2 regions of the Reyranella sp. GW821-FHT12G01 genome follow, and region 1 is predicted to be linked to the other one. Evidence: predicted binding sites of a transcription regulator. Region 1 holds the regulator's gene; the other holds the start of a gene.
What was found. Region 1 encodes HrcA, which represses chaperone genes, less so after heat shock. Its sites were predicted from a motif close to GTTAGCACTCNCNNNNNGNGAGTGCTAAC; they were not measured.
Positions count from the first base shown of each region.

Region 2: a site for HrcA is predicted at 1,356-1,384, ahead of groES (co-chaperone GroES). Genes of this name have one in related genera too.

Region 1 covers NZ_JBXAPV010000001.1:516,607-520,011, reverse strand. Annotated here, with positions in the region: gene AC1RP5_RS02465 (fumarylacetoacetate hydrolase family protein) at 1-101, opposite strand, end outside; gene AC1RP5_RS02460 (L,D-transpeptidase family protein) at 154-765, shown strand; gene hrcA (heat-inducible transcriptional repressor HrcA) at 784-1,818, opposite strand; gene rph (ribonuclease PH) at 2,029-2,748, shown strand; gene rdgB (RdgB/HAM1 family non-canonical purine NTP pyrophosphatase) at 2,748-3,362, shown strand; gene hemW (radical SAM family heme chaperone HemW) at 3,359-3,405, shown strand, end outside.
Region 2 covers NZ_JBXAPV010000001.1:1,413,464-1,416,868, forward strand. Annotated here, with positions in the region: gene AC1RP5_RS07005 (Bug family tripartite tricarboxylate transporter substrate binding protein) at 1-868, opposite strand, end outside; gene AC1RP5_RS07010 (usg protein) at 900-1,166, opposite strand; gene groES (co-chaperone GroES) at 1,446-1,760, shown strand; gene groL (chaperonin GroEL) at 1,811-3,405, shown strand, end outside.

The DNA of each region.
Region 1 (3,405 bases):
TAATTGCGGCCGACGCAGAAGATGCGGCGGACGGGAAACAGATCGCCGGTTCCGTGGACCGGCACGCCGACGGTGGCCGGCGGCGTTACGACATAAGCCATCGCTTTCTCCCTCAAGAGCGTGCCTTTATGAAGGTCACCGGAGTGCTGGGCAATGACCGACGAAAATGTCCTGATCGTGCAGGCCGATACGGCCGAAACCTCGCTGGGCTGGGCCGCCCTGGGCGAGCGGCGCTGGCGCTGCACCGTGGGTGCAGGCGGGATCCGCGAAGACAAGGTCGAGGGCGATTCCGCCACGCCGGTCGGCGAATTCCCGTTGCGCCGCATCTATTTCCGCAACGACCGGCTGGTCCTGCCCAAGGTCAATCTGCCAGCCCGGCCGATCAACGAGCATGACGGCTGGTGCGACGACCCGCGCTCGCCCACCTACAACCGGCTGGTCAGCATCCCCAACGAGTGGAGCCACGAGAAGATGTGGCGCGAGGACGGGCTCTACGATCTCGTCGTCGTGGTCGGCTACAACGATGATCCGCCGGAAGGCGAATGGGGCAGCGCCATCTTCCTCCACGTCGCGCGCGACGATTACGCCGGCACCCAGGGCTGCGTCGCCTTTGCGCGCAACGATCTTCTGGAGCTTCTGCCGCTGCTGAGCCGCGAAACCCGGCTGCGAATCCTCTCACATGCCGCCAATGAAGAGGCGGTGCCGCGTTCGGAGGAAGACGAGCGCATCAAGCAGTTCGAGGACTTCGACGAGAAGGACTGGTAGGTGCCCGATGGGGTTCGCTTATCCGACCATCCGCCCAATCGTGCGCGCGGTGTAGTCGACCAGCGGGATGATGCGCGCGTAGTTGAGGCGGGTCGGACCGATCACGCCGATGGCACCCAGGATGCGCTCCTGCGAATCGCGGAATGGCGCCACCACCATCGAGCAGCCGGTGTTGGCGAACAGCGGATTGTCGGCGCCGATGAAGATCTGCACGCCCGACGCGGTGTTGGCGAGTTCGAGCAGGCGCACGAAGCTCTCACCGCGCTCCAGCGCATCGAACAGGATGCGCACGCGTTCCAGATCCTCGATCGCCGTGATGTCTTCAAGCAGGCGCGCCTGGCCACGCACGATCAGCGAGCCGGCGCCATTCGGTTCACCGGACCACGTCGCAAGACCCGATTCGATCACCCGCGCCGTGAGGTCGTTCAGCTCCGCGCGCTTCAGCTTGATGTCTTCGAGGATCAGCCGGCGTGCTTCGTCGAAGGTGCGCCCGCTCAGCCGCGCATTGAGATAGTTGCTGGCCTCGGTCAGCGCCGACGGCGGCATGCCGAGCGGCGTGTCGATCACGCGGTTCTCGACATGGCCCGAATGCGTGACCGTGACGACCAGCGCGCGGCCGGGGCCGAGATTGACGAATTCGATGTGCTTCAGTGGCTGTTCCGTCTTGGGCGCCATCACCAGGCCGGCGCAACGCGACAAGCCCGACAGCATTGCGGTTGCCTGCTCCAGCGCCTCGGTGACGCTGCGGCCCGACGTGGCGCAGCGCGCCTCGATCGATTCGCGCTCCTCTTCGGAGACGTTGCCGACCTCGAGCAGGCCGTTCACGAACAGTTTTAGCCCAGCGTCGGTCGGCAGGCGGCCGGCCGAGGTGTGTGGTGCGTAGAGAAGGCCCGCGTCTTGAAGATCGGCCATGATGTTTCGAATGGTGGCCGGCGACAGGGTCTCGGTGAGCTTGCGAGTCAGCGCCCGGGAGCCCACCGGCTCGCCCGTCTCGACATAACCTTCCACGACGTGGCGCAGCACTTCGCGTGCACGTTCGTTCAGTTCCGCCACGGAGGCAGCCTGGCGTTGTCCGGTCGGGGAATCGGCAAGGGCGCCCCCGGGAATGCCGATGCGGTGGATCGCCATGGAAAAAATGTAGGTAGTGCGGGCAGCAGGGTCAATGAAGCCGGCGCGCCAATCGGCGGCAAACCACCGGATGGCGGCTGGATTCGCCGTCTGCCGGGGGGTACACACCGGCCGCCCACCCCTCAGGAGAAACCCATGCGCCCATCAGGCCGCGCCCCCGACCAGCTTCGCCCGGTTTCCCTAGAACCCGGCTTTTCCCGTCACGCCGAGGGGTCGTGCCTGGTCAAATTCGGCGACACGCATGTCCTTTGCACCGCCTCGATCGACGAGAAGGTGCCGCCGTGGATGCGCAACAGCGGCAAGGGCTGGGTGACGGCCGAATACGGCATGCTGCCGCGCTCGACCCATACCCGCACGGACCGTGAGGCCGCGCGCGGAAAGCAATCGGGCCGCACCCAGGAGATCCAGCGCCTGATCGGCCGCTCTCTGCGCGCCGTCGTGAACCTGCAGGCCATGGGCGAACGCCAGATCAACATCGACTGCGACGTGCTGCAGGCCGACGGCGGCACCCGCACCGCCAGCATCACCGGCTCGTGGGTGGCGCTGCACTTCGCCTTCGAGCGCCTGATCAAGGACGGCAAGCTGGCCGCGAACCCGCTGACCGGCACGGTCGCCGCGGTGTCGTGCGGCCTGTGGGAAGGCACCGCCGTTCTCGACCTCGATTACCCCGAGGATTCCAAGGCCGAGGCCGATGCCAATTTCGTGCTGACCGGTGCGGGCGGCATCGTCGAGGTGCAGGGCACGGCCGAGAAGGATCCGTTCAGCGAGGCGCAGTTCCTCGAGCTGCTCGCTCTCGCCAAGAAGGGCATCGGCGAACTGGTGGTCCTGCAGAAGCAGGCGATCGGGAAGAACTGATGGCGCGGCGCTTCGTTCTGCCAAAGCTCGTTGTGGCGACCCACAATCGCGGCAAGGCGGGCGAGATCCGCACCATGCTGGCGCCGTTCGGCGTCGAGATCGTCTCGGCGGGCGAGCTTGGCCTGCCGTCGCCCGACGAGACCGGCACCACCTTCGAGGACAATGCCACGCTGAAGGCGCTGGCAGCCGTGCGGGGAAGCGGTCTTCCTTCGCTGGCCGACGATTCCGGCCTCAGCGTACACGCCCTCGATCATCAGCCCGGCGTCTACACCGCCGACTGGGAAGGGCCGGCGCGCGACGCAATGGTCGGCATGCGCCGCATCCAGGACGAGCTGGCGGCGCGCCACGTCGTGAAGACCGATGCAGCGCGGGTTGCGACCTTCCATTGCGTGCTGGCGCTGGCCTGGCCCGACGAGCATGTCGAGCTGTTCCACGGCACACTTGACGGCGCCATCGTCTGGCCGCCGCGCGGCACCGGTGGCCACGGCTACGATCCCTGCTTCCAACCGGTCGGCGATACGCGCACGACGGCGGAGATGTCGGACGCGGAGAAGAACGCCATCAGCCATCGCGGTCGCGCCTTCCGGATGATGGTCGAGGCCTGCTTCGGATGAGCGCGGCGCCACTGGGCGTTTATGTCCATTGGCCCTTCTGCAA
Region 2 (3,405 bases), 900 kb from region 1:
TGCCGATTTCGAGCAGGCGCTTGTGCACTTCGGGCTTGTGCAGCGCCGCCATCACCCAGCCGGCGAGCTTGCGCTGGATCTCGACCGGCACTTCCTTGCGCACCGTGAACGACAGGAACGCGATCGCCTCGAAACCGGGATAGGTCTCGGCGACCGCTTCGAGGTCGGGATATTGCGGCGCGCGTGCCGCGGACGTTACGGCCAGCGCGCGCACCTGGCCCGAGCGCACGTAGCTCTCGCCGATCACGATGTCGGGGAAGGTGACGTGGATGCGCCCGCCGATCAGGTCCTGGATCGCAGGGACCGCGTCCTTGTAGGCGACCTCCTCGAACGCGACGCCGCTCTGTTCGGCGAACAGCGCCGACGGCACGCGCGAGGAGGTGTTGCCGTAGCCCGAGAAGATCGGCTCTCGCCGCGCCTTCGCCCAGGCGACGAACTCCTTCACCGTCCTGTAGGGGGCGTCCTTCGCCACCAGCATGAAGCCCGGGATCGTGCCGTCGACCGCGACCGTGGTGAAGTCGTCGGGATCGTAGGTCATCTGCTTGTAGAGGCTGGGATTGGCCGCAAGGCTCGAGGTCGAGCCGTGCAGCAGGGTGTAGCCGTCGGCCGGCGCGTTCTTCACGATCGCCGTGCCGATCATCGCCGTCGCGCCCGGCTTGTTGTCGATGACGAAGGTCTGCCCCGCCATCTTCTCGACCTCGTGGGCGACGATGCGCGAGACGATGTCGCCCGAGCCGCCGGGCCCGAAGGGGACGACGAGGCGTACAGGCTTCGACGGCCAGTTGGCCTCCTGTGCGCGCACGAGGGACGGGACCGCCGACGCAAGCGGCAGGGAGCCCAGCAGGGCGAGAGCGTTTCTCCGGTTCATGCCGCCAGCGGAGACCGCCGGCGGCTGCCCGTCAATGAAGCTGATAGAGGCCTGATGCGAACGTGAATTCGGCAGGCTTGATCAGCCGCGTGTTGGCGACGGTCACCTTGTGGACCTTGCCGTCGAGATTGCGGTCCCAGAAATCGAGGAATTTGGTGAGGGCGGGGAAACGAGGGGCCAGATCGAGGTTCTGCCAGAGGAAGCTCTGCAGGACGTGCTTGTGATCGGGCATCCAGTAGAGGATTTCGGCGGTTGTGATGCGGTAGTCATTGAGCTGCGCAACAAAACTGCGGTCCATATAGGCCCTCCTTGACACGGTGCGCCTGGGGGAATAGTCACGCACCCTTGCTGGGAAATCAGCAAAAATCGTTCCACTTCAAGGAGTTAGCAGCCGTCTCTCACGATTGCTGCTAGTGCGAACCTACTTCAGGAACCTTTTGTGGGCTGCCTTGACTCATGGAGCCTACAACCCTAAATCCCGTGCGCCATTGGCACTCCTTCTCTGCGAGTGCTGACAGCAATCCATTCGCCGCGGCCGACCGGTCGTGCAGGTCAATCGATCACTGGAGGAAGAAACATGAAGTTCCGTCCGCTTCACGACCGAGTCGTGGTCAAGCGCGTCGAGGAAGAAGGCAAGACCAAGGGCGGGATCATCATTCCCGACACCGCCAAGGAAAAGCCGATGGAAGGCGAGATCGTCGCCGTTGGCCCGGGCGCCCGCGACGAGAAGGGCAACCTGGTTGCTCTGGACGTCAAGAAGGGTGACCGCATCCTGTTCGGCAAGTGGTCGGGCACCGAGATCAAGATCGACGGCCAGGATCTCCTGATCATGAAGGAATCCGACATCATGGGCATCATCGAAGGCTCCGCCTCGATGAAGAAGGCCGCCTAAGCCTCCCCCCATCGACCGAAACAATCACAACATTCGAGAGGAACTAGAAAATGGCAGCCAAGGAAGTCCGTTTTAGCGCCGACGCCCGCCAGCGCATGCTGCGCGGCGTCGACATTCTCGCCGACGCGGTGAAGGTCACGCTCGGCCCGAAGGGCCGTAACGTCGTCATCGACAAGTCGTTCGGCGCGCCGCGCATCACCAAGGACGGCGTCACCGTCGCCAAGGAGATCGAGCTCTCCGACAAGTTCGAGAACATGGGCGCCCAGATGGTGCGCGAAGTGGCCTCGAAGACCAACGACATCGCCGGCGACGGCACGACGACGGCGACCGTTCTCGCCCAGGCGATCGTGCGCGAAGGCGTGAAGTCGGTCGCGGCCGGCATGAACCCGATGGACCTCAAGCGCGGCATCGACCTCGCTGTCGAGGCGGCCGTCGAGGACATCAAGGCGCGCGCCAAGAAGATCACGGGCACGGACGAAGTCGCCCAGGTCGGCACCATCTCGGCCAACGGCGACAAGTCGATCGGCAAGATGATCGCCGAAGCCATGAAGAAGGTCGGCAACGAGGGCGTCATCACGGTTGAAGAGGCCAAGAGCCTGGACACCGAGCTGGACGTCGTCGAGGGCATGCAGTTCGACCGCGGCTATCTCTCGCCGTACTTCATCACGAACGCCGACAAGATGATCGCCGAGCTCGACTCGCCGTACATCCTGCTGTTCGAAAAGAAGCTGTCGGGCCTGCAGGCGATGCTGCCGGTGCTCGAGGCCGTCGTGCAGTCGGGCAAGCCGCTGCTGATCATCGCCGAGGACGTCGAGGGCGAAGCCCTGGCGACCCTGGTCGTGAACAAGCTGCGTGGTGGCCTGAAGATCGCCGCCGTCAAGGCGCCGGGCTTCGGTGACCGTCGCAAGGCGATGCTCGAGGACATGGCGATCCTGACCGGCGGTCAGCTGATCTCCGAGGACCTCGGCATCAAGCTCGAGAACGTCACGCTCGACATGCTCGGCAAGGCCAAGAAGGTCCTCGTCGAGAAGGAAAACACCACGATCGTCGACGGCTCGGGCAAGAAGGCGGACCTCCAGGCCCGCATCAGCCAGATCCGCGCTCAGATCGAGGAGACCACCTCGGACTACGACCGCGAGAAGCTCCAGGAGCGCCTGGCCAAGCTCGCCGGCGGTGTTGCGATCATCAAGGTCGGCGGCGCCACCGAGGTCGAGGTCAAGGAGAAGAAGGACCGCGTTGATGACGCCATGCACGCCACCAAGGCTGCGGTGGAAGAGGGTGTCGTCGCCGGCGGTGGTTCGGCTCTGCTCTACGCGATCCGCGCGCTCGACAAGATCCGTACCGCCAACGACGACCAGAAGGTCGGCATCGAGATCGTGCGTCGTGCGCTGCAGGCGCCCGTCCGCCAGATCGCCGAGAACGCCGGCTACGACGGCGCCGTCGTTGCGGGCAAGATGCTCGAGCAGAAGGACACTTCGTTCGGCTTCGACGCCCAGAAGGGTGACTACGGCGATATGGTCAAGGCCGGCATCATCGATCCGGTGAAGGTCGTTCGTACGGCCCTGCAGGACGCCGCTTCGGTGGCCGGTCTGCTGGTCACGACCGAGGCGATGATCGCCGAGAAGCCGGAGAAGAAGGCCCCGAT